2 regions of the Bacillus sp. Medicinal_06 genome follow, and region 2 is predicted to be linked to the other one. Evidence: riboswitches for the same ligand, from Rfam matches in the RefSeq annotation. Region 2 holds a riboswitch; the other holds the start of a gene.
What was found. Region 2 has a riboswitch for cyclic di-AMP ahead of AC1M36_RS10195 (APC family permease). Riboswitches for the same ligand answer to the same signal wherever they lie in the genome.

Region 1: linked by a shared signal. The riboswitch ahead of AC1M36_RS10355 (signal peptide protein) and the one ahead of AC1M36_RS10195 (APC family permease) in region 2 are both predicted to bind cyclic di-AMP.

The regions. Positions count from the first base shown of each region.
Region 1 is NZ_JBWYHD010000004.1:6,335-21,521, reverse strand. Features, by position in the region: gene AC1M36_RS10390 (MFS transporter) at 1-294, shown strand, start outside; gene AC1M36_RS10385 (cupin domain-containing protein) at 541-1,095, opposite strand; gene kdpDN (KdpD-like non-kinase potassium sensor) at 1,217-2,362, opposite strand; gene kdpC (K(+)-transporting ATPase subunit C) at 2,426-3,004, opposite strand; gene kdpB (potassium-transporting ATPase subunit KdpB) at 3,024-5,117, opposite strand; gene kdpA (potassium-transporting ATPase subunit KdpA) at 5,140-6,804, opposite strand; gene kdpF (K(+)-transporting ATPase subunit F) at 6,824-6,904, opposite strand; gene AC1M36_RS10355 (signal peptide protein) at 6,901-7,005, opposite strand; cyclic di-AMP (ydaO/yuaA leader) riboswitch at 7,107-7,252, opposite strand; gene AC1M36_RS10350 (hypothetical protein) at 7,516-7,746, opposite strand; gene AC1M36_RS10345 (hypothetical protein) at 7,763-8,161, opposite strand; cyclic di-AMP (ydaO/yuaA leader) riboswitch at 8,255-8,402, opposite strand; gene thiD (bifunctional hydroxymethylpyrimidine kinase/phosphomethylpyrimidine kinase) at 8,684-9,496, opposite strand; gene AC1M36_RS10335 (thiazole biosynthesis adenylyltransferase ThiF) at 9,513-10,532, opposite strand; gene AC1M36_RS10330 (thiazole synthase) at 10,525-11,295, opposite strand; gene thiS (sulfur carrier protein ThiS) at 11,298-11,501, opposite strand; gene thiO (glycine oxidase ThiO) at 11,517-12,626, opposite strand; gene tenI (thiazole tautomerase TenI) at 12,619-13,239, opposite strand; gene AC1M36_RS10310 (ABC transporter substrate-binding protein) at 13,250-14,251, opposite strand; gene AC1M36_RS10305 (ABC transporter permease) at 14,248-15,000, opposite strand; gene AC1M36_RS10300 (ABC transporter ATP-binding protein) at 14,997-15,187, opposite strand, start outside.
Region 2 is NZ_JBWYHD010000003.1:606,741-616,718, forward strand. Features, by position in the region: gene AC1M36_RS10195 (APC family permease) at 33-1,859, opposite strand; cyclic di-AMP (ydaO/yuaA leader) riboswitch at 2,006-2,151, opposite strand; gene panE (2-dehydropantoate 2-reductase) at 2,281-3,213, opposite strand; gene AC1M36_RS10205 (GNAT family N-acetyltransferase) at 3,440-3,643, shown strand; gene AC1M36_RS10210 (DUF1877 family protein) at 4,322-4,654, shown strand; gene trhO (oxygen-dependent tRNA uridine(34) hydroxylase TrhO) at 4,717-5,691, opposite strand; gene AC1M36_RS10220 (Nramp family divalent metal transporter) at 6,231-7,529, shown strand; partial or broken gene AC1M36_RS10225 (M23 family metallopeptidase) at 7,572-8,432, opposite strand; gene AC1M36_RS10230 (TcaA 3rd/4th domain-containing protein) at 8,665-9,951, shown strand.

The DNA.
Region 1 (15,187 bases), on a different contig from region 2:
CTCCTTGTCATATCCCTATACGGTTTTAGCATGGGGTTATCCATGCCGACACATACCACTTTATTAACAGAAGAATTTGTAGAAGAAAGAGCAACTGCCATTGGAATTTATAACTTTATTCGTTATATTGGAATGGGCATGGGACCAATTGTAGGTGGTTTTCTATTATTTAATCAAAATTACTTTTGGATCTTCTTTACAGGGGCAGTTCTTTTTCTAATCGTGGTCTTATATTCGATGAAAAAGCTAGCTCATCATCCTGTAAGAAACGCAGAAATTCAAAAGGCTAAATAACAAGCAAAAAAGAGAGTATCCGAGAACAGCTCTTTTCCTGGACTTAGACATTCTCGCTTTATGTAGTTTTTGAATAAAGTCTGATTAAAAACACCCCACAAACTTATATTTTAAAGTATATAAGAAGACTCCATTTTGAAAAAAGATTGATCAAAATGGAGTCTTCTTCAGCAAATTTAAATTTTTTTATAAAAAGTTTGATCGTTTTAAGATACGTTTTATCGAACATTAGCACCTATTAGTTGATTAGTAATAGCGGCTTTCTTCAGTGGCAATTGCTTTTGTTTCATGAACTGTACCATACGGATGCTCTGGCGGTGCATAGATAGCGTAAATTTTAAGTGGTATATTACCCATATTGGTTACATTATGCCATTTTCCAGCAGGTATCATAATCGCATAGTCATCATAGGCCATTTCTTGAAAATCTAATTTATCTTTGCTATCCCCCATTTGAACAAGCCCCTGACCTTCTTCAATACGTATGAATTGATCAGTTGTCGGGTGGACCTCTAAACCGATATCACCTCCAACATGAATACTCATCAGAGTCACCTGTAAGTTTTCCCCTGTCCATAAAGCGGTGCGGTAAGTATTATTTTGCTTAGTAGCTTGGTCAATATTCACTACAAATGGTTTCGGTCCATAATCTGTTAATCTGCTGCTTCCGTAATAAGGATTCCAGTTGTTATTGTTCCTATTACAATAATAAGGATTCCAATTATATATCCAATTGTTGTTATTCCAATTGCTATGCATTGGATTTTCCCACTGATAGTGATGGCATGATTTACGGTACATATTCATGCTCCTCTCATGATTTCATTTACCTTTTATCCTATGCAGCTGCCTATTTATATGGATGCAAAATGGGGATAAATGGGCAGTAATAGATGATCAAACTTTATTTCAAAGAAACACTTTACACTCTTTGATCAGCAACAATATGAATATCAATATGCTTCGTTTGCCTCATAATTTCATTTACAATAGATCCTTTTCTAATTTCTTCCCATCTTGTTCTTGCTGATTGACCGAGTAAAATTTGAGTGACCTGTAATCGTTTTGCAACTTCAATAATGACATCAGCTGGTTTTCTTCCTTTTGCTTCTTCCAACAAAAACGTAGCATGAAATTGATTCGTCAATGATTGCCACTCATCAATTGTTTGCCTTTTGCTTACCGATAATGATTCTATCTTTTCTCTTTCAACATTTAATACATATAATTCAGCATTTAATCGATCTGCCATACGCCAACCACGCCGTATTAATTTCTCTGCTGTTGAACTATATTGCACACAAACGAGAATTTTTTCCTTTACACCTATTGGATCCATTACCGATTGGCTAATTTTATCATCCATATCGTCTGCAACTTCTCTAAGCGATAACTCTCTCAAAGCTCCTAAATTATTAACTGTAAAAAAGTTTTGTAAGCTTTTCTGAATTTTTTCTTCCTTATATATCTTTCCATCAATTAATCGTTTCCGCAGCACTTCCGGTGTTACATCAACAAGTTGAATCTCATTTGCTTTTTGTAAAATAAAATCTGGAATGCGCTCTCGTACTTTTACGTTTGTAATTTGTTCTACAATATCATGAACGCTTTCTAAATGTTGGATATTAAACGCTGATAATACTGATATTCCCGCCTCTAATAGTTCTTCTACATCCATATATCTCTTTTTATGTTTTGATCCTGGGATATTGCTATGTGCTAGTTCATCGACAACAACTACTTGTGGTGCTCTCTTTATAATCCCTTCTACATGAAGCTCATAAAATACTTTTCCTTTATAGTTTATTTCTTTTAAAGGGACTTTTTCTAAATCAGCAATTGCTTCTTCTGTCTCTTTTCTTCCATGTGTTTCAATTAAACCAATGACAATATCAATGTTCTCTTTTTTCATTTCCTGCGCATCAAACAACATTTTATAACTTTTTCCTACTCCTGGAGCAGCACCTACATATAGCTTCAATTTCCCTCGATTCATTCTCCTTATTTCCTCTAAATATTCCTCTGGTGATCTTCTTTGAAATGTGGGTTCATCATTTTCAGCGTACATATTCTTATCACATCCTTACAAAACGAACTACCTCAATCGATATGGATTGAGGTAGTTTATCTATTATTTTGTTAGTTTTTGCACTTCGATGTTTAACTTTAATACATTGACACGTTCTTCCCCATATAAACCAAGTGCACGACCTTCTGTATGTGAAGCAATCATATCTTTTAATTTGTCTTTTGAAATTTGTGTTTCTTTCGCAACACGATCCACCTGTGCGTATGCGGATTTTGGACTAATATCTGGATCAAGTCCAGAAGCTGAATTTGTAATTAGATCCATCGGCACTTCAGTTACTGGTACAGAAGGATTATCTTTTTTCCATTTTTCAATACTTTGTTCTGTACGTTGCAGTAGTTCCGGATTAGAAGGCGCATAGTTATTAGATCCAGAACCTTCTGCTTTATACTCAATACTGGATATACGCCCTTGAAAATATTTTGGAGATTTAAATTCTTGACCGATTAATTTAGAACCAATTACTTTACCTTTATCATATATTAAACTTCCATCTGCATTATCCTTCATCGTTATTTGTGCAACCCCAGTTACCGCAGATGGATAAATCAATCCACATAACACAACAAGCACACCAGTTAAACGAACGACGGGTCCTAAGAAACTTTGTTTTTCTGTCATGAGTATGTCCCCTTCTCTATTAAATGAATAGTCCAACGACTAAATCAATGAGTTTAATACCGATAAATGGTACAAGTACACCGCCAAAACCGTAAATAAATAAGTTACGCGAGAGCAATGCATTCGAACTCATCGGTTTATAAGAAATTCCTTTCATTGCTAGCGGAATCAACATTGGGATGATGATTGCGTTAAAAATGAGCGCTGAAAGAATGGCTGAAAATGGCGAATGTAACCCCATAATGTTTAATGCTTCCATTTGCGGAATTGCCACTGTAAACATTGCAGGTATAATCGCAAAATACTTCGCAATATCATTTGCAATACTAAATGTCGTTAATGCACCACGCGTCATCAATAACTGTTTTCCAATTGCTACCACTTCAATAATTTTCGTTGGATTGGAATCTAAATCAATCATATTCGCTGCTTCTTTCGCCGCCGCTGTACCACTATTCATCGCAAGGCCAACATCAGCCTGTGCAAGTGCCGGTGCATCGTTCGTACCATCACCCGTCATTGCAACTAATTTTCCTTTTTCTTGCTCTGCTTTAATAACAGCTATTTTATCTTCTGGCTTACATTCTGCTACAAATTCATCTACCCCCGCTTCTTTGGCAATCGTTGCCGCTGTTAATGGATTATCACCCGTACACATTACGGTTTTAATCCCCATTTGACGAAGTTGTTCAAATCGCTCACGCATACCCGGTTTTACAGTATCCTTTAAATAGATTAAACCGAAAATACGATTCCCCGCTGCAACCGCAAGTGGTGTTCCACCTTCTTTTGCAATCAAATCTGCCTTTTGATGTAAATCTTTCGGAATCGTTCCACCTTGAGACTGCACCCAATCAACGACCGCTCCAACAGCTCCTTTTCTTACCTTTACTCCATCGTTTAAATCAACACCACTCATTCTTGTTTCTGCTTTGAATGGAACAAATTCTCCTGTTTCTGCTTCTGACGCATTGTAAGAAAGACCTTTTGAGTTTACATACTCAATAACGGAACGGCCTTCTGGTGTTTCATCTAATACAGAGCTAAGCGCCGCCCATTTTGCTAATTTTTCAATTGTTTCATTTCCGGCAGGTAACAAAGTATGCGCCATACGATTCCCAAATGTAATGGTACCCGTTTTATCTAAGATGATCGTATTGATATCCCCTGCTGCTTCTACTGCTTTCCCGCTCATTGCAAGTACATTAAACTTTGTGACACGATCCATCCCAGCTATCCCAATCGCAGATAACAATCCACCAATTGTTGTTGGAATTAAACAAACAAGTAAGGCAACGAGAATCGATGTATCAATTTGAAAACCTAAATAATTCGTAAATAACGGCAGTGTGACAACTACAATTAAAAAGATTAATGTTAAGCTAGTTAGTACTGTATTTAACGCAATTTCATTTGGCGTTTTTTGACGTGTTGCTCCTTCGACTAACGAAATCATTTTATCTAAAAACGACTCACCTGGATTACTTGTAATCTGTATCGTAATTTCATCACTCACAACCATCGTTCCGCCTGTCACAGAACAAAAATCGCCGCCCGCTTCTTTCATTACTGGGGCTGATTCCCCTGTAATAGCGGATTCATCTACCGATGCTAAACCGCGTATAACTTCTCCATCACCTGGGATCATCTCGCCTTGTTTCACAAGAACGATGTCACCCTTTTTCAAACTAGATGCTGAAACTCTCGTAACCTCTCCATTTTCTTTTACAATATTAGCAAAGACATCTTTTTTCGACTGTTTTAACGAATCAGCTTGTGCCTTTCCCCGTCCTTCTGCCAACGCTTCTGCAAAATTTGCAAAGAGAACTGTAAATAATAGAACGAGTGTAACTGTTATATTGAACCATAATGGAACATTTGTTGATAAGCTCGGTACAATTGATAAAATCAATGTAATGAAAAAGCCAATTTCCACAACAAACATAATTGGATTTTTAACCATTTGCTTCGGATTTAACTTTACAATGGATTGTTTTAAAGCAGTTGATACAATATCACGATCCATTGTTTTCGCGCTTCTTATTTCACCATCTTCTCGTTTTGGAGATGGCACGGCTTGTATATGCTTCTCTTTCACCATAGCTGGTCTCATGTTTATTCCCCTCGCTTCTTTCTTATAGAGTTAGAAACTCTGCAATTGGCCCTAATACTAATACTGGGAAGAATGTTAATGCACCAACAATAAAAATTGTGCCAACGAAAATTCCACCAAATAAACCGTTATCCGTTCTGAATGTTCCGACTGTTTCCGGTACTAATGTTTTCTCTTTCAATGAAGCTGCCACTGCAAGCATTGTGACTAAGCCAAAGAAACGAGCTAAATACATCACAAGTCCGGTTGAAATATTCCAAAATGGTGTATTATCTGCTAATCCTTCAAAACCAGAACCATTATTTGCTGCCGATGAAGTAAATTCATAGATTACTTGTGTAATACCATGGAATCCTGAATTTGTAATTGCATCCGTGCCTAAACTTGTAGAAAAAGCAATCGCTGATGCACCCAAAATTAATAATGGTTGGAATAATAATGTTACTGCGATTAGCTTCATTTCTTTTCCTTCTAGCTTTTTACCAAGAAACTCTGGTGTACGTCCGACCATTAAACCTGAAATAAAGACCGCAATCATCGCATACATCATAACATTTATAAATCCTGCCCCGACACCGCCAAACACTGTATTTAACAGCATATTCACAAGTGGTAACATCCCGCCAATTGGCGTAAATGTATCATGCATCGCGTTAACCCCACCTGTTTCAGAAGCAGTTGTTACTGTCGCAAATAAAGATGTCATTACTGTTCCTAATCGAACTTCTTTCCCTTCCATATTCCCCTCTGTACTATCCATTCCTAAATGATTTAATACTGGATTTCCTTGTAATTCAGCCGTTACAACTGTACCAAATCCAATAATAAACATCATGAGCATGGATACAAATAAAATTCTTCCTTGTTTTTTACTGCCTATCATTCTTCCATATGTGAATGGAATTGATGTTGTAATCAACATCATAAGCATCATTTGTAATACATTTGTAATTGCTGTTGGGTTCTCAAAAGGATGTGCCGAGTTAACCCCAAAGAATCCTCCACCGTTATTCCCTAGCATTTTAATAGATTCTAAAGATGCTAACGGACCGCGCGGAATCATCTGTTTTGCACCTTCAAGTGTATGTGCTACCGCAGTGCCACTGAACGTTTGTGGCATTCCTTGTGCTATGAATACAAGTGCCATAACAAATGCGATTGGCATTAACACCCTTATAATTGATCGAACAAAATCAACGAAGAAATTTCCTAATTCTTTTCCTGCTAGACCACGAATAAATGCAATTGCTAACGCTAATGTTGTCGCTGGTGCAGTAAACATCATAAACGTAATTCCAATCATCTGTGATAAATACGACAAACCACTTTCACCGCTATAATGTTGTAAATTTGTATTCGTCATAAAACTAATTGCTGTATTAAATGCAAGTGTAGGTTCCATACCCTCCACTTTACTTGGATTTAATGGGAGAATACCTTGCAATCTAAAAACAAGATAAACAAATAGAATCATAAGTCCATTTGTTAACAACATCGCTAATGCGTATTGTACCCATGTCTGATTACACTGCTTTATACCACCACATTTAAAAATGACTCCTTCAATTGGTCCAAATACTTTCTCTAATGTTTTACTACCTTGAAACGCTTTTTCTAAATAAGCCCCCATCGGTTTCGCTAGTAGCACAAATAATAATATCGTTACGATAGCTGCCACCCATACCATCATCGCCTTTTCCCCCTAATTAAAACTTCTCCGGATTTAATAACGCATAAACTAAATACACAGTAATCGCTGCTACAATAACTGATAAGGCAATCATCATGATTGCTTCCCTTCTTTCACAACTTTATCTGACCAGCTCGTAAGCCCTATCATCGATGCTACTAATACAACAAAGATTCCGATTATCACTACATCTAGCATTCCAATCCCTCATTTCAAAATGTTAAAATTTACCATTTACCTATCAAAAAAAGAACACTGAGGCTCTACTCAGTGTTCAAAAATGAACAACACAAAAGTAAACCTCCTCTCCAAACGCTTACGAGGTTAGCTGTCGGATTCGGGCCTAAAGAGTAGCCCTACTTTCGTAATGAAAGATTCACCCCAAGTGACAATGCACAAAATTGGTTCCCCCGCTCCAAATAATTGGACTCAGCGATATCAGGTTGTTTTTGGAAATTTTTATGAACAATTTATGAATGTAAATATACTCCTCTCTATTTCACTTGTAAAGAGGAAAATTACCTAAAATAAGAAAATATCCCGCCGTTTAAGCGTTTACATTAAGGGTTTTTAATATTTTCTCATCTGTTTCCTTGTCTTTCCTTTCTTTTTCATTAATCATCTTTTAAATATGAAAGAAAAAAGAGCGAATGATTTTAAGTGTATAGTTTGTAACACTTAAAACTCGCTCTCTTTTCTATTCAAAACTTATTCTCTTTGTAAAAATGAACGTAAATTTCTCCCTCGAATATAAATTTGTGACAGCTCCACATGCAGTTTCTCATATTCAATAATATCCGCTTCTAAATACAAATTATCTTTCGATGGCAAGACTATATATGGATCTGGAAAAATAGGATCTTGCATGGCTAATTCTTGAACTCGCTCCAATGATACCGCCCAACGATTTGCTATATCCTCACGTAATAACACCTTCATCTTCACTTCCTCCGCCCTATTCAAAAAATAAAAAAGAAATGTTATCACAATTTGTAAACACTACAAATTTAGCTCCAATTGTTTCATAGAGCCTTACGGGATATCGTTTATTCCTTGTAACAACTGTAATAGGCGCTTGAAAAGAAAAGCGAATGCGCTCCGTAAAGAAACTAACCGTTGGAAGTTCATCTCCTAGTAAGATTACTTTTTTTATTCCGTTACAAATACTTGTTATATTTAGTTCCTTATTGCAGTAATACGTTGATTCAAAGCCATATGCTCGCACTTCATCTGCTATTTGTTCATTTGCTGTAAAAATAATTAAATCACTTTGAAAAGATATTAACTTTCTTAAACTATTTACTTTACTTTCTTCCCCTACACAAACGAGTGTTAATTCTTTTTCCTCATCCATGTACATCTTCCTCCTTAGCATAAAAGAATTCGAATATAGATTGATATTCTCCTATACTAATCAGACCGATGAAGCGATATATCCATCCATGCACCATCCTCTCCCAAGACGCTTACGAAGTTAGCTGTCGGATTCGGACTTTGAGAGTAGCCCTACTTTCATCATGAAAGATTCACCCCTAGTGACCATGCACAATTTGGTTCCTCCGCTCCAAATGAATTGGACTCAGCGTTACAAAAAAAGATTCTGGCTGATATAATACTCCTAAATATGGAAAAAGTAAACAACAAAAAAGCCAGTTATATGACCGTTAAACGGGAGAGATAGAATTTTTAGCAAGAGCGCTGTAGAGAAAAATTGGCAAATGAAATTTTATCGGCGCAAATCCAAATATATCGACCGTTTCTCAACATATATCAGCGATTTTTTCAATATATCGGCGATTCGACAAAGGATATCGACCGCGCGACAAATAACGACAAAAACAGGAGCCTGCTAGCTCCTGTTTCCGAATACGAATATTTATACACGTGTTTCTTGTCGTTTATATGCAAAATGATTCGTTGGTCCATGACCACTTCCAATATTTAATTGCTGTTCAATTGCTATGCTAATAAACTGTTTCGCTTCTTGAACCGCTTCTTCAATCGGATACCCTTTTGCAAGTCCCGCCGTTACAGCAGATGCAAATGTACAACCACTACCATGCGTTTGTTTTGAATCAATTCTTTCGCTTCTAAATTCAACAAACTGCTGACCATCAAAAAGTAAATCAATTACTTCGTTACCTTGGTATTCAGCATGTCCACCTTTCATAAGAACATACTGAGCACCTAATTTGTGCAATACTTTTACAGCTTCTTTGCTATCTTCTATATTATGAATCTCCATTCCTGTTAATACTTCTGCTTCCGGTACATTGGGAGTTATAACTGTGGCAATTGGTAGTAAATATTCCTTTAATGCTTGCACAGCTTCTTGTTGTAATAGAGATGCTCCACCTTTTGCAATCATAACAGGGTCTAGTACAATATTATTCCAGCCAAATTTTTTAATGTTTTCTGCAACAACCTTAATAATTTCGCTACTAAATAGCATACCAAGCTTCACAGCATCTGGTGTTAAATCTGTACCAATAGAATTTAATTGCTCCTGAATCCCTTCTATTGCAACTGGATATACACCTTGCACACCAAGTGTATTTTGGGCTGTAATAGCAGTAATAACCGTCATTCCATATACACCTAGCTCTTGAAATGTTTTTAAATCTGCTTGAATCCCAGCACCACCGCCGCTATCAGATCCAGCAATTGTTAAAGCTTTATTCACTTTCATCTCACTCACCCTTTTCCTATCCAAAATAACGATGGTAAATTGTTTTTGCTTCTACTATATCTTTCGTTCCATGTACAAGAACCCGGCCATCTTGAAACGCAACTAGTCTCTTATCTTCAACCGAAAATGATAATAAATATGGATTCACCATTAAATCAGTTACACGATCGCGCAGCAGTTCTTTATACCGTTCAAAATCTAATTGTTCTTTATGGGGAGGTCTAATTTGAACTGTATTTCTCCCGCATAAAACTGCAGTTTTTGACGTATTATCCTTATTTAAATACGGATACACAGCTTCCTCACCACATGAAGGACAATTATGTTTTCGAAGTTTTTGTACATTCATACATGAATATTCATTTTTCCATACATCAAACGATACAAGCTCTTCCCTAAGTGCCTCATCATCTCCTACTAAAAGTTTAAGAGTTTCCGTTACTTGGTGAGAAACAACGAGAGATACAGCAGGTGAAATGATCCCTGCTGTATCACATGTCGCTCCGCCAAGCGGGATGGATTGTAATAAACAAGATAGACACGGAGTCTTTCCTGGTAAAATCGTATAAGAAAGACCGTAGCTTCCTACACACGCCCCGTAAATCCACGGAATAGAATACTTTTGTGATATATCATTAACGATAAAACGTGTTTCAAAATTATCAGTCGCATCAATCATGATATCAACATTTTTAACGAGCTCTTCTAATTCTTCAGCTGTTACATCCTGGACAAGAGCCTTTATCGTTACATGACTATTAATTGCTTGCAAGCGCCTTTGGGCTGCTATAGCCTTGGGAAGATTATTTTCTACATCCTCCTCACAATATAGCTGCTGACGTTGTAAATTACTCCAATCAATATAATCGCGATCGACAATTGTTACACGGCCAACACCAGCTCTCACAAGCATCTCTGCATTCGCACTACCAAGTGCTCCCGCCCCGATAATTAGTACATGCTTTTCTCCTATCTTTTGTTGCCCTTTTTCTCTAATTGGAGAAAATAGCTCTTGGCGAGAATATCGATTATTCAACTACACTCATTCCTTCTAAAGGACTACTTGCCGTCGCGCAGCGCTTACGTGCAATACGCCCTGCTTCAAATCCTAAGCGCCCTGCATGAATACCTAGTTTCATTGCGGATGCCATTTTAATAGGGTCTTTCGCGCCTGATACAGCTGTATTTAATAACACGCCATCTGCTCCCAATTCCATTGCAAACGCAGCATCCGCTGGGCTACCAACACCAGCATCAACAATAACTGGTACTTTTGCTTGCTCAATAATAAAGCTTAAGTTTAATGGGTTCACAATGCCAAGACCTGAACCAATTGGTGATGCACCAGGCATAATCGCGTGAACACCAAGCTCTTGTAATTTACGAGCTAATACAACATCATCTGATGTGTAAGGAAGAACGATAAAACCTTCTTCTAGTAGCATTTCAGAGGCTTTTAATGTCTCTACTGGATCTGGTAATAACGTTCTGTCATCTCCAATAACCTCTACTTTTACCATGTCACAAAGCCCTGAAGCTTTTGCTAATTTCGCAATACGAACTGCTTCCTCAGCATTTTTCGCTCCTGCTGTATTTGGTAGTAATGTATACTTTTTCACATCAATTTTTTCTAACAAATTCGGTTGGTCTGCATCAAATATATCCATACGACGTACTGCAAATGTTAAAATTTCTGCTTCTGATACTTCAATTGCTTTTCTTTGTACATCATAATCTGAAAATTTTCCTGTTCCTAATAAAAGTCTAGAATTGAATGTAAATGGTCCAATGTTTAACATAATCAACCGCCTCCTACGAAAGTTACAATCTCAATTTGGTCTCCATCAAAAACAGATACGCTTTGATGGTCTTCTTTTGTTAAAATATCTGTATTGCGTTCTACTACAACAATCTTTGTATCTAATCCTAAATGCGTAAGCAGTTCTGCTACTGTCTTAACACTCCCAGGTACCTCTACTTGCTTACCATTAATTTTTAAGTTCAAGCTTCCATCCCCTTTCTAAACCGTTTTAGAAAGCAATGAATCTAGTAAATGACTCCCCTGCTTTCCTTCTATTACATCTGCCATATATTGACCAGAAACAGGACTTAATAAAATTCCGTTTCGGTAATGGCCTGTACAAGCATACAATCCCTTTATTTCCTCATGCGCTCCCATATAAGGAACTTCGTGATTAGATTGCGGGCGTAACCCCGCCCAAGCACTTTCCCATTCTGCTTCTTTCAAAGCTGGTAAGATTGTATAAGCACGCTCTAGTATTGAAGTGATACTTTCTGGTTGTACAGATTTATTAAAGGTATGAGGCTTCATTGTTGCTCCAATTACATAACGTCCACCACGTTTTGGCGCGATATAAAATCGTTCTTGAAAAATAGGAGATTTTAGTAGGGGTTTACGGCTCTTTACAGCAACAACTTCTCCTTTCACAGGGTATGTACCCCACTCTTTATCAAAATGATGAAGAAGTTTTGTGCTCCATGAGCCCCCGGCAATTACTACCTTTTCACATAGAATCATACCTTCATTCGTAATAATCCCTACTACTCGATTGTTCTCTATTTTGATATCAAATACTTCTGTTTGTTCATATATATCAGCTCCAGAAACGGCTGCAGAATGCGCAAATGCTTTCGTAAGTTCCGGCGCAGTGACATGACCATCTTTCGGATAGTATACAGCCCCCATAATGGATGAAGAGAGGAATGGCTCTTTTTCACGAAGCTCATCCCCGGTCATAAAATATGATTCTTCACCTGTTTTCTGTTGCCAGCCCATAATATCTAGTATTCTTGCCTTCTCATCTTCAGTTTGAGCAATACGATAGATACCTTTCTCTTCATACCCAATATCAATACCCGTTTTTTCACGTAACGTTTCTGCAAGTTGCGGAAATATTTCACGGCTTTTCCTAGCAAGCTCAAATAGTGGATCATACGCATCCCACTCCGCCTGTACACCAAGCAAACCTGCCGCTGCTTTAGAAGCTTCAGATGCAATTCTTTGTTTCTCAACAATCACCACTTGGTATCCTCTTTCCGCTAGAAAATGTGCAACTGAACTACCCATTACACCACCGCCAATAATGGCTACATCATATACCTTACTCATGATTTTCCGCCCACTTTCTTATTGTTTCCTTATACAATCTTGCTTTCTCGTATGGAGTACGATTACTGACAATTCCAGACATAACAGCAATACCACTCACACCAGACCGAAGAACCTCTGCTGTATTTTCAGGTGTTACCCCTCCAATAGCTGTAATCGGTATCGTTAATCGCCTTGCCATATCTGAAATTTCTTCTAATCCTCTTGCCGGAACGCCCCTCTTACAATCCGTTGGAAATACATGGCCATAAACAAGAGAATCTGCACCGTTTTTGAAAGCTGTTATCGCTTCTTCCAAAGAATGCACAGAATACCCAACATGCAAATACGAAAACTTTTCTTTCACAGACCTAACATCTGCACTTCGATATCCCAATTGGACGCGAGGGATATGTAATAAAATTGCAATATCGATTCGGTCATTTATCACAAGCTTAGATGCTGGAAAGCCCCTCTTTAGGAGACCTTCCACACCTTCATACAACTCTTTCGTACTTTTTTCTCGCTCACGAATATGCAAATAATCAATCTCACTCTCAATTTGCATCGCTACATTCGTTAACTCTTCGAATGTCATCTGACCATTTGAGATAACATGGAGCTCGCCTTTCATATTCACTCGCCTACTTTAAAATATTTTCAAATAATTCATTGGCAGGAATGCTTTCTTTTGTCATTCCTTTTTCTTTCAACCATTTATTTTGTTTTTCCCATGACTCTTTTGTGTCTGATAAAAATGGCTCATCTTTCGTTTCCATTTTCTCTAATAAAATTTTCATACTTTCTTTTTCAACTTCCGGAACAAGCGGGAAGTTTTCTTTTTCTTGATGATCTAATAAAATATTTAGTGCTTCATCTGGGTTTTTCTTCATGAAGTCGTAGCCCTTTTTCGCACCACGTAAAAATGCTTGTAATGATTCTTTATCTTTCTTCAATGTTTTATCACCTGTGACAAAAACAAGTTCATGATAATTTGGTACACCATACTCAGCTGGATTAAAGTATGCTGGCTCATGGCCTTGATGGCGCATAACAGGAACTTCATGGTTAATGTAAGCACCTGTGACAGCATCTACCTTTTTCGTAATTAACGCCGGCACCAAATCAAATCCAACATCTACTACTTTCACAGCACTAGGATTTCCACCAGCTTCTTTTACCATCGTTTTTAAATATGCCTCACTTAAAGGTGTTCCAGAATAACCAACTGTTTTACCTTCTAAGTCTTTTGGTGATTTAATACCTGCTGATTTTAACGATACAACATGATTTAGTGGTGAACGGACCACAGCTCCAATTGATTTCACTGGAATTTGTTCATTTGCTCTTGCGATGACAACATCTGGCTGATAGTATAGACCAACTGTTACTTTTCCTGCTGCCGCTAACGTTAATGGATCGGTTGGATTAGATGGGAATTTAATATTCACCTTTACTCCTTCTTCTTTAAAGTAGCCCTTTTCAATCGCTGCATAGATAAAACTATGAACCGCGTTTGGATACCAATCGAGCATCACTGTAATTTCTTTCTCTTTCTTTTGCTTCTCTAATACTGAATTGCTAGAACATCCTGCAATCATTACAACTAATAATGTAAACACAAAGATGCGCTTGAATAATTTCATGAATGTTTCCTCCAACTAATGAATTTCTTTTCTAATATCGAAACGAGTAATACAAAGAAAATAGCTAGTAATGATAACAGTACAATCGGTGCAAATACGCCTGCCCCATCTAACTGCGTCATCATTCGTTTACTAAAGTATCCTAAACCCGCTTGTGCACCAAGCCACTCGCCAATCGCTGCTCCAATTACACTAAGCGGAACAGCTATTTTTAAAGCAGAGAAAAAGTACGGAAGTGCAGATGGCAATTTTAACTTTAGAAAAATATCTTTTTTCGTTGCACCATATGTAACTAAAAGCTCCTCCCATTCCTTTTTCGTACTGCGTAACCCATCATACGTATTTACGGCAATTGGGAAAAATGTAATCAAAACGGTCACAACTACTTTGCTCCAAATTGAATATCCAAACCATAAAACAAACAATGGTGCTAGCGCTGTAATTGGAATCGTTTGTGATGCAACTAGTAACGGATAAAATGCTCTTTCTATCCATGTGCTAGCATTCATTAACATCGCGAGCCCCACACCAAGTACAATGGAAATAACAACTCCTATCAAAACCACGTATAACGTTGCCGGCAAATGAACTGTAAGCAATATATCTTGCAACGCCCACATTTTCGCTAGAATTGCAGTAGGAGATGGCAATATGTACATCTCGTCAACAATTCTAGCTCCCACCTCCCAAGCTATGAGCAGTATGCTACTTAAAATCAGTGCAGGTAATAACTCTGTCACACGCTTCATACGAGCACCTGCCTTTGCAGCATACTAAGTAATTCATCTTTTAAAGCTAATATCTCAGGTTTATGCAAATCTTTTCTTGAGCGATCTATTCCAAGTGGTACAATACGCTCCGTCAAAGTGGTAATAGGCTGCTCGGTCACAACTAAAATTCGATTGGAAAGAAAAAGCGCTTCCTCCACATCATGTG
Region 2 (9,978 bases):
CAAGTAAAGCTATCAAAAAAATCTATTATTCTTTATTTTTTCAAGTGATAAGGTACCGTCGTAATAACTACATTTCTCTTATAAAGCAAGAATGCACGAATTAATAAGCTCGACTGGTTATGAAGAATATTATGCCAGCCTTTCTTAGGAATAAATTGCGGTATTACTACAGTAACCCGGTAATTTGATTCACTTGCTTTATATTGAACTGTATCAATAAATTTGGTCAGTGGCTGAATAATACTTCTGTAATGAGAGTGAAGTGTCACCAGTCTAACTTCAGGCTGCCATTTCTTCCACTTCTCTTCAAAATTCTTTTCATCTTCTCTTTCAAATGCAACATATACGGCGATAATTTGATCTGGTGAAAGAGACTTTGCATAATTCAATGAATTTTCTACTACATGAGTCATACCGGCTACAGGAACGATGATTACGTTCCCTTCGATTGGCACAATTGATTCACAAGTTTTAAGGCTTAACTGATCTCCTACTGCTTCATAGTGTTTTTTAATTCGATGGAAAATAAAAATGATAACAGGTAAGAAAACAAGCACAGTCCAAACTTGTGCAAACTTAGTTAAAAAGAACATACTCATAACGATAAAACTAATAACGGCACCTGTTAAATTAATTGTTAATTTCAAAATCCACCCTTGTGGCTTTTCACGAATCCATTTTACTACCATTCCAGTCTGAGATAACGTAAATGGAATAAATACCCCTACTGCATATAGCGGGATAAGATGTTCTGTTTGACCTTGAAACGCAATAATTAAAATAATAGAAGCAATTCCAAGTATGATAATACCGTTTGAATAGCCTAATCGATCGCCTCTAATCGTAAACATTCTTGGAATAAACTTATCTTTCGCAAGATTAACTGCTAATAAAGGAAATGCTGAATAGCCGGTGTTAGCAGCAAGAATTAATATTAAAGCTGTTGTACCTTGTATAAAAAAGTACATAAAATTCCGTCCAAATGTTTGCTCAGCAATTTGTGAAACTACGGTTACTTCTTTGCTAGGAGTAATTCCGTAATAATAAGCTAGATAAACAATTCCAGAAAATAAAACAGCCAGTAAAGCCCCCATCGCCAGCAATGTTTTTGCTGCATTGTTAGGGGCTGGATCTTTAAAGTTTGGAATTGCATTAGAAATTGCTTCAACACCTGTTAAAGCCGAACTACCTGATGCAAATGCTCTTAACAACAAAAACAAACTGATACCAGCAACTGGTGTTCCAATTGGCGTATGCAAATTTGGTGAAACGTGACCAGTTACAATATTATATATTCCTACTCCTATTAATATAAATAATGCTAAAACGAATAAATAAACTGGATATGCTAAAACAGAAGCGGACTCTGTTACTCCTCTTAAATTTAATATTGTAATAAATAATACAAATATAATCGCAATAATTACATTGTGTTCATGTAAACTAGGAAAGGCAGATGTAATCGCATCTGTACCTGCCGATACACTTACTGCAACTGTTAAAATATAATCTACTAATAAGGATCCTCCAGCTATTAACCCTGGATTCACACCTAAATTTTCTTTTGATACTACATACGCTCCCCCGCCGTGAGGATACGCAAAAATAATTTGTCTATAAGATAAAATTAAAGCTGTTAACAGAATTAATACTCCTATTGCAATCGGAATGGAATACCAAAATGCTAACGCACCCACTGTCGCTAAGGCAATTAATATTTGCTCTGGACCATATGCCACTGATGATAAAGCATCAGAAGAAAGAATAGCTAACGCTTTCTTTTTGTTAAGCTTTTGCTCTCCTAATTCGGTTGATTTTAACGGTCTTCCAATTAAAAATCTTTTTATAGATGAAACCACTGCTGTCCACTCTCCAATAATTTTGTACGAACAATTCTTTGCTAGTTAAAGCTAATAAACTATCTTTTCAGAAAACAAAAAAATGTCTACAAGCCATAACAAATAGACTTGTAGACATCAATTTTTTTGTCGCACAAGCTCCACCTTCCTTCTCAATATAACGCTTACGAGGTTAGCTGTCGGATTCGGGCCTATGAGTAGCCCTACCTTTTTCAAGGATTCACCCCTTGGATTATGCAATAATCCATAAAAACGGGTCCCCCGTACCATGCGGTTTCAGCGATTTAGAAATTTGAAACTGTGGATTATAATACTCCTTTATTTTAAAAAAGTAAACAAAAATTTTCACCCGCCGAATACAAAAAGGATAGAAAAGTAATGATACTTTTTCTATCCTTCAATCATTTCGGTGCTATAAAAACTATACCGGTTCTTTATTTAAAGTCATTTCTTCATATACTTTTAAATTTTGATAGACCGCTTTCAATAATGGTGCATCTACACGAAGTTGTTTTGCTAATTTTAATAAATATCCTTGCAAATGTTCTCCTTCAATTAACGAACCTTTTTCCATATCTCGCTGCATAGATGACTTCATATCATAAGAAATTTTATCAATTGTCTTCATATGTTCCTCAACAATATTTTCTTGAATCGGAGCACCAAATACTTTCATAATCTGTGCTGATTCTTCAAATACACTTCGAAGAAAATCGCGGCCACCATCACTTTCGCGAATCGGTCCTATCGGTGCATGCATTAACGTCGTCACACCTGACATTACTGTAATAAATAAATATTTATGCCACATATCTCGCAAAATATTTTCACTTAGAACAAAACTCGCTTTCGTTCCAGTTAATACTGTAGCAATTTGTTGTATCCTTGCTGAATCATGGTGTTTCATTTCTCCAAACACAAGTCTATCAGCAACACTGGTTTGTACGACTTCTCCTTCATCGTTTAAAGTTGTCTCTATAAAACATAAACCACCACTAACCTTTTCCTCACCAAACTCCTGTTGTAAAAGTGATAAATGAGCAATACCGTTTAGTAGCGGAATTATAACTGTATGATCACCTACAAACGGCTTCAAATCTAGTATTGCTTCTTTTAAGTGATATGCCTTTGTTGAGAATAAAATTACATCAAATGGAGAAACGACATCTTCTTTCGTTACTAATTTGGGTTGAAATGAAAAATCTCCATTCGTACTCCGAATAACGAGACCTTTTTCTTCTAATTGTTGTTTTCGCCTACTACGAACGAGAAAAGTGACATCTTCCCCCTTTTCTACTAAACGTCCACCAAAATATCCTCCGACGCCTCCAGCTCCTAATACTAAAATACGCATATAAAACTCCTCTTTTCCAAACATGAAAATTTTACATCCTTGTAGCATAACTATATTATACATCTGATCCATCAAACAAACAGAAAATTCAACTTTTTAACAAAAGTTAAGGGCTATATACTATATAATATTATTCATTATGTTATTAACGAATAGATTAGTCACATTTCAATTTATGTATTATACACTTAGTAAAAACTTGTATAGTTAGAAAGGATGAGAAGAAATGCAATATCCAATGTTCTTATCTAAGAGATTAACCATACGCCCATTTGAATTAAATGATGCTCCTAAAGTTCAAGAATTAGCAGGAGATAAAGAGGTGGCGAAAACTACTACAATTATTCCTCACCCTTATCCAGATGGCTGGGCAGAAGAGTGGATCCCCTCTACCCATACAGCTATGGATAAGGGGGACAGCTTTCACTAAAAACCCTGCCTCTTCTAAAGTCATGCAAAATTGGGATTGACACAAGAATGAACATTTAAACAAAGTTGTTTGTACTGGGAAGTATATGAAGATACTGTTGTTTACGGTTTAACAAGATCTGATTATAACAAGAGTAAGTAGCTGCTCTTCTTTTTAGCAAATATCAATAATACGAAAATGGAGATTTTTGATTCATTACTTGTTCAATATGAAATCTAACTACTAATAAAGTGAAACTTTAATTAACGAGACTAAGAAAATATCTTCATAAAAAATAAAAATCCAAAAAAAACCATAACATCCTTATAACAATTAAGTTTTAGCTTCTTAATGAATAATTATAAAAGGAGTAAGTCAAAAAATTTTATGACCTACTCTTTTATTTAAACACTTTTCTTGTGTTGATTCACCAGAAGTAATCTGTATTTCCTCATCCCTTAAAAAGGAGTTGAAATACCCTTTCCTCCCCTTATTTTCAAAGTACTTATTCTATCCATACCTATAAAAAATGATATACTAAATTCAAAATCTTTAGAGGAGCTGGCTATTATGGGGATGATTGGACAGTATATATTAGTTACAGATGAAGAATTAAGTAAAATCAAAACCAATGAGTTAGATATTTATTTTAAAGAAGCTGAGTTAGATATCGATAAGTCATGGTAATTACTCCATTTTATTTTATGTGGTGAAATTGGCGGAGGCGAACCACCACTTGGACATGTCGTACCACTTAATGATTCCATCATAGATAACGATTCTCTCGGTACGTTTTATCTTACAGCTAGTGAAGTCGAAGAGGCTTATTCTGCAATACAAGATTTAAACAAATCTGATTTCAACAACATGTTCAACTTTCAAGAATTAATGGATGAACAACTTTATCCACTTGTTGAAGATGATGGCCCAGATGAAATATTAGAATATACCTATAGTTACTTTTTAGAAATTCAAGAACTATATGAACAAGCTGCTGCAAACAAGCAATGTGTAATCTTTTTCATTATCTAAATAGAAATAAAAAACGGATCCTCTCTTTTACGAGAAGATCCATTTTTTATTAAAGTGAACGATTATCCTAATTTCACTTGATTTTCTTCTTCAATTTTTGCTAATGCGATAGCCACTTGCTCTTCTGTTAACTCATGTTCTTTCACATAACGGTTACGCGGGTGGACACGACATTCGTGTGAGCAAGCACGTAAATATTTCGCCTCATTTTCTTCAGAACATAGAATCTGTTTGTTACATTCTGGGTTTGCGCAATTTACATAACGCTCACATGGTTCTTTTGTAAAGTGGTCTTTTCCAACAATAACATGTTCTTTTTGGTTCACTGGTACACCAATACGCTCATCAAATACGTAACATTGACCATCCCAAAGTTCACCTTGTACTTCTGGATCTTTTCCGTATGTTACGATTCCGCCATGAAGCTGACTTACATCTTCAAACCCTTCACGAACTAACCAGCCTGAAAACTTCTCACAACGAATACCGCCTGTACAATACGTTAAAATCTTTTTACCTTCGAGAATTTCTTTATTTTCTCTAATCCAATCTGGTAATTCGCGGAAAGAGTGAATATCAGGTTTAACTGCACCTCTAAAATGACCTAAATCGAACTCATAGTCGTTTCTTGCATCAATGATAACTGTATTTTCTTCTTGCATTGCTTCATAAAACTCTTTTGGTTCTAAATACTTACCTGTTGTTTCTTTCGGATTGATATCATCTTCTAGGCGAAGTGTAACAAGCTCTGACCGAGGACGCACATGCATTTTTTTGAACGCATGCTCATCCGCTTCATCTACTTTAAATACAATCCCTTCAAAACGTGGATCGTTCTTCATTGCTTCCATATATTTCTCTGTTTGTTCAATAGTACCTGAAGCAGTTCCGTTAATTCCCTCTGTTGCCACAAGAATTCTTCCTTTTAACTCAAGTGAATTACAAAATTCTAAATGCTGAGCTGCAAATTCTTCCGGATTCTCAATTGTTGTGTACATGTAGTACAATAACACTCTGTATGGTTTTGGATTTAACATTTTATTTTTACCACCTATCTAAATTCGATATTTTAAAATCATGTATAAGTTAACGATCATATCGGAACATATAAGAATAAGAAAAGATATGTTAACTATTGTTCAAATAACTTTCTCCTATTTACAATGTTTTCCCAGAAGTTAACGCAAATGAAAAACGAGATTACATAACAATCCACTACGGTTGTGATGTAATCCCAATATATTATATAACATACAAATTCGTTTCCAGCAATTAATATGCTGTGAATCCTATTTTACAATTAAAAAACACCCTTTTCCATTCCATATTATAGGTCAACTCTCTTTATTCTCCTACAATTCCAAAAGTTATAACTGTATTTAGGCTTCCTCGTTTATTTTTGTTACATAGTTATTTCGAATGCACCTTTTATTGCGTTAAGTCATATAATTTGCATTAAGGAAACACTTATGTTCAAATAAAAACATCAACTAAAAATATTTAAATGTATTGAAATAACTAATACGAATACATACAATGATTGCATTAAGCTAAGAAACTAAAGGGGAAAACTACTATGAATAAAGCTATAACAAAAGATGAACAAGCTCCTTCACAAAGTACAACAGTTCAATCTGCTCAACTCGCTTTAAGTGGTGAAACAAAAGGAATAAAGAGATTATTACCTTTTCTAGGACCAGCATTCATCGCATCTGTTGCTTATATTGACCCTGGGAACTTTGCTACAAATATTGCAGCTGGATCACAATACGGTTACTTACTACTTTGGGTCATTCTCGCTTCCAATTTAATGGCCGTTTTAATTCAATCACTATCAGCAAAACTCGGGATTGCAACTGGAAAAAACCTTCCTGAAGTCGCTCGTGAGCACTTTCCAAAACCCGTTTCAATTGGCTTATGGATACAAGGTGAACTCGTGATTATGGCTACTGATTTAGCCGAATTTATCGGTGCGGCTTTAGGGTTATATTTATTGTTTGGCATTCCAATGTTACCCGCTGCTTTAATTACCGCAGTTGGATCATTTATTATACTCGAGTTTCAGCGCAGAGGCTTTCGTCCATTAGAAGCTGTTATTACAGGAATGGTCTTTATCGTTGTTGTAGCGTTTGGTGTACAAGTATTTTACGCAAAACCAGAGCTAAGCCCCCTTCTTTCAGGGCTATTTATTCCTAAATTTCAAGGTGTAGATAGTATTTTACTTGCAGCTGGGATTTTAGGTGCAACAGTCATGCCACATGCAATTTATTTGCATTCTGCTTTAACGCAGCGCCGCGTAGTCGGTACAACAGATGAACAACGAAAAAAGATTTTCCGCTTCGAATTCATTGATATTATTATCGCAATGGTGATTGCTGGAGCAATTAACGCAAGTATGCTCATCGTAGCAGCCGCTCTATTCTTCAAAAACGGCTTACATGTTGAAGATTTAGACGTTGCTTTTAATGAGTTTAGCAACTTAGTTGGCCCTGTATCAGCTAGCCTTTTTGGAATTGGATTATTAACTGCTGGTTTATCTAGTTCTTCCGTCGGTACAATGTCTGGTGATATTATTATGCAAGGATTTATCCGTATGCATATTCCTTTATATGTAAGACGATTTATTACTATGATCCCACCTCTTGTTATTATCGCTTTAGGGGTAAATCCAACTTACGCTCTCGTTATGAGTCAAGTCGTATTATCATTTGGGATTGCATTTGCATTAGTACCGCTTATTCTGTTTACAAGTAACAAAAACATTATGGGCGCGCTAGTGAATCATCGTATTACAAATACAATTGCTTGGCTAATTGCTGCGTTAGTTATCGCTTTAAATATTTTCTTACTGTATCAAACATTTACAGGACAATAACAAAAAGGATGTGATACACATTTGTATCACATCCTTTTTGTTTCATTTAGGTGAAATGACATCCCCTATCGATACCTCTTTACCATCCTTCAAACGGACTCCTCCATTTGGCATAGCTGTTCCCTCTATATCTCGAAAATACAATGGTAATCCTTCTGAAAGAAACAAACTCGTCTTAGATGGATCTTGTCGTTGATGGTGTATATGTAGGTGCGGTTCACTGGAATTCCCTGAATTCCCCACTTTTGCAATCACTGTTCCTTCGTTTATATATTGCCCTTCTTTCACTTGTACTGATCCTTTCTGCAAATGAGCAAGGATTAAGTATGTTCCAGTTTCCTCTAAGCGTAAATATATGTGATTACCTGTCATCGAATCAAAATCATCAGTTCCTGGTTTCAAATCCGGTTCATCATTATGAACCGATATAACTGTTCCCGAAGCCGGAGCTACTACCTCCGCACCATATATACCGTAATCTTCTAACTTCGAGCTTTTTATACCAGCTGGCGGAATGAGAAGGTCGTATGCCCAGCGTTGATTAGGTGCCCAAGCGTGATAATTCGTATCCAGCTCATCCCCTCCCCATCCTACTAATACAGCTTGATTCAATGGCAAACGAACCATGACTTTTGGCTTTATTGAATAAACATCGGCCGGGTAAGCAATTTGTCCTATTCCAACAAATCATCCTGCTGGCCAAGCCCCAACTATAGATAAAACCAAAATAAAAATAATTATTTTATCTATACAACTTCTAGAAAACACATCCCAACTAATTGTAGTTATTATGATGATTAAAATAACGATGGAAAAGAAACTAAAAGCTTGTATTCCCCACCAAGCAAAGATAGCTACACTACTGTGGATTTGAAATAAAGTCACGAAGTTTATAAAAAAGATGCGATGTTTTAAATAAAGTCGCGACGTTTTGCCCCATTGGATCTGTTTATCTAAAGGGGTGTTTTTATAGTGAAAAGAAGGTCTGAACTGAAAGGCGGATTAAGGAACTGTTGAGTAGCAATAAAGTTACTCCACATCATTTTTTTATAGATTTTAAAATTCTAAATATCCATTATGAATCTGAAGATTCCCACATATTATAAGAATGATGAGAATTAGAGGAGGGGATTTTATGAAAAAGAAATTATTAATCTTTGGAATACCAACTGTTGCTGTATTAATTATTATTTTTTTAGTAATAGGCAAATCACCTTCCCCATCGGATCTTTCAGCTGAATTTGAAGAAAAGGTTAGAAGTGGGGATGCCGAAGGGTTGATGGATTTGGTTACGGTCGATGAAGGGCTACAATGGGATAAAAATAGCGCTAAAAGTATTATTAATTACTTGAATGAAGAAGAACGCGATTTCAAAGATCAAATAATGTTATTAAATGCACAGGCAAGTTACTATGAAACTGAAGGAATATCGAATAATAAAATTTCCCAATTATATCCTGGTAATAGTATTTCAAGTATCGGTCCATTTTACATAACCAAAGAAGACAGCCTATTTGGCGATAAATACATTCTTAAAGCACGAGGATATAAGCTAAAAGTGAATGGAGAAAAGGGAGCAAAAGTTATCCTAAATGACAAAAATATTGACATGGATAAGGAATCAATCATGTTAGGTACATTTGGACCGGGTGTATACGTTATTAAAGGGCAAAAAAATTTTGATTATGTAACTGTTAAGGATCAAGAAAAGGTCACACTTTTTGATATAGACGATTTTGAGGAAACAGCGAGTTTGAACTTTTCCGGTGAAACAGTACCGGTTAGCATCGATATTCCAACCACTTTATTGGTAAATGGTAAGAAAACAAAAGAAATTGAAGATGATGTTCAATTTGGCCCTGTAAAAGATGGCATTACGTTACAAGGAGTAACGGAATTTCCGTGGGGTAAAGGGAAAAGTGAACTACAGAAAGTTGAAATCAAATCGAAAAAGCAATATAATTTAGCACCCAATCCAATAGTAGATGAGACCATAAAAAAACAGATTACAACAGTGATAAATGATTTTTACAAGAATTCAATCGCAGCCAAAGTAAACAAAGACCCTAATCAGTTAACAAATGTATCAGATCATTTGAAATTGGAGTACACAAAAACCATTGAACGTTATGATGGTAATATACGTTATTTTAAAGGCGACGCCTTAGGCACTAGAATCGATTTTTCACAAGTAACATGTCGAATTGATAAAGGGAGCTATCTTCTTGAAATTCCGGTTGAATATCATGAAAAATCAGAAGAAGGTTATCTTTCTCTTTTGCAGGAAAAGTTCTTAAAGAAATTAATAACACTAAAGTACAATGAAAAACAAAAAAATTGGCTTATTGAAAATGAAGGAAATCAATTAAGAATCGATGATGACTATATGACAAGCGAAGAAGTAGTAAAGACAACATTTTAATGTTGAAGTTAAACGGTCTGAGTGGTT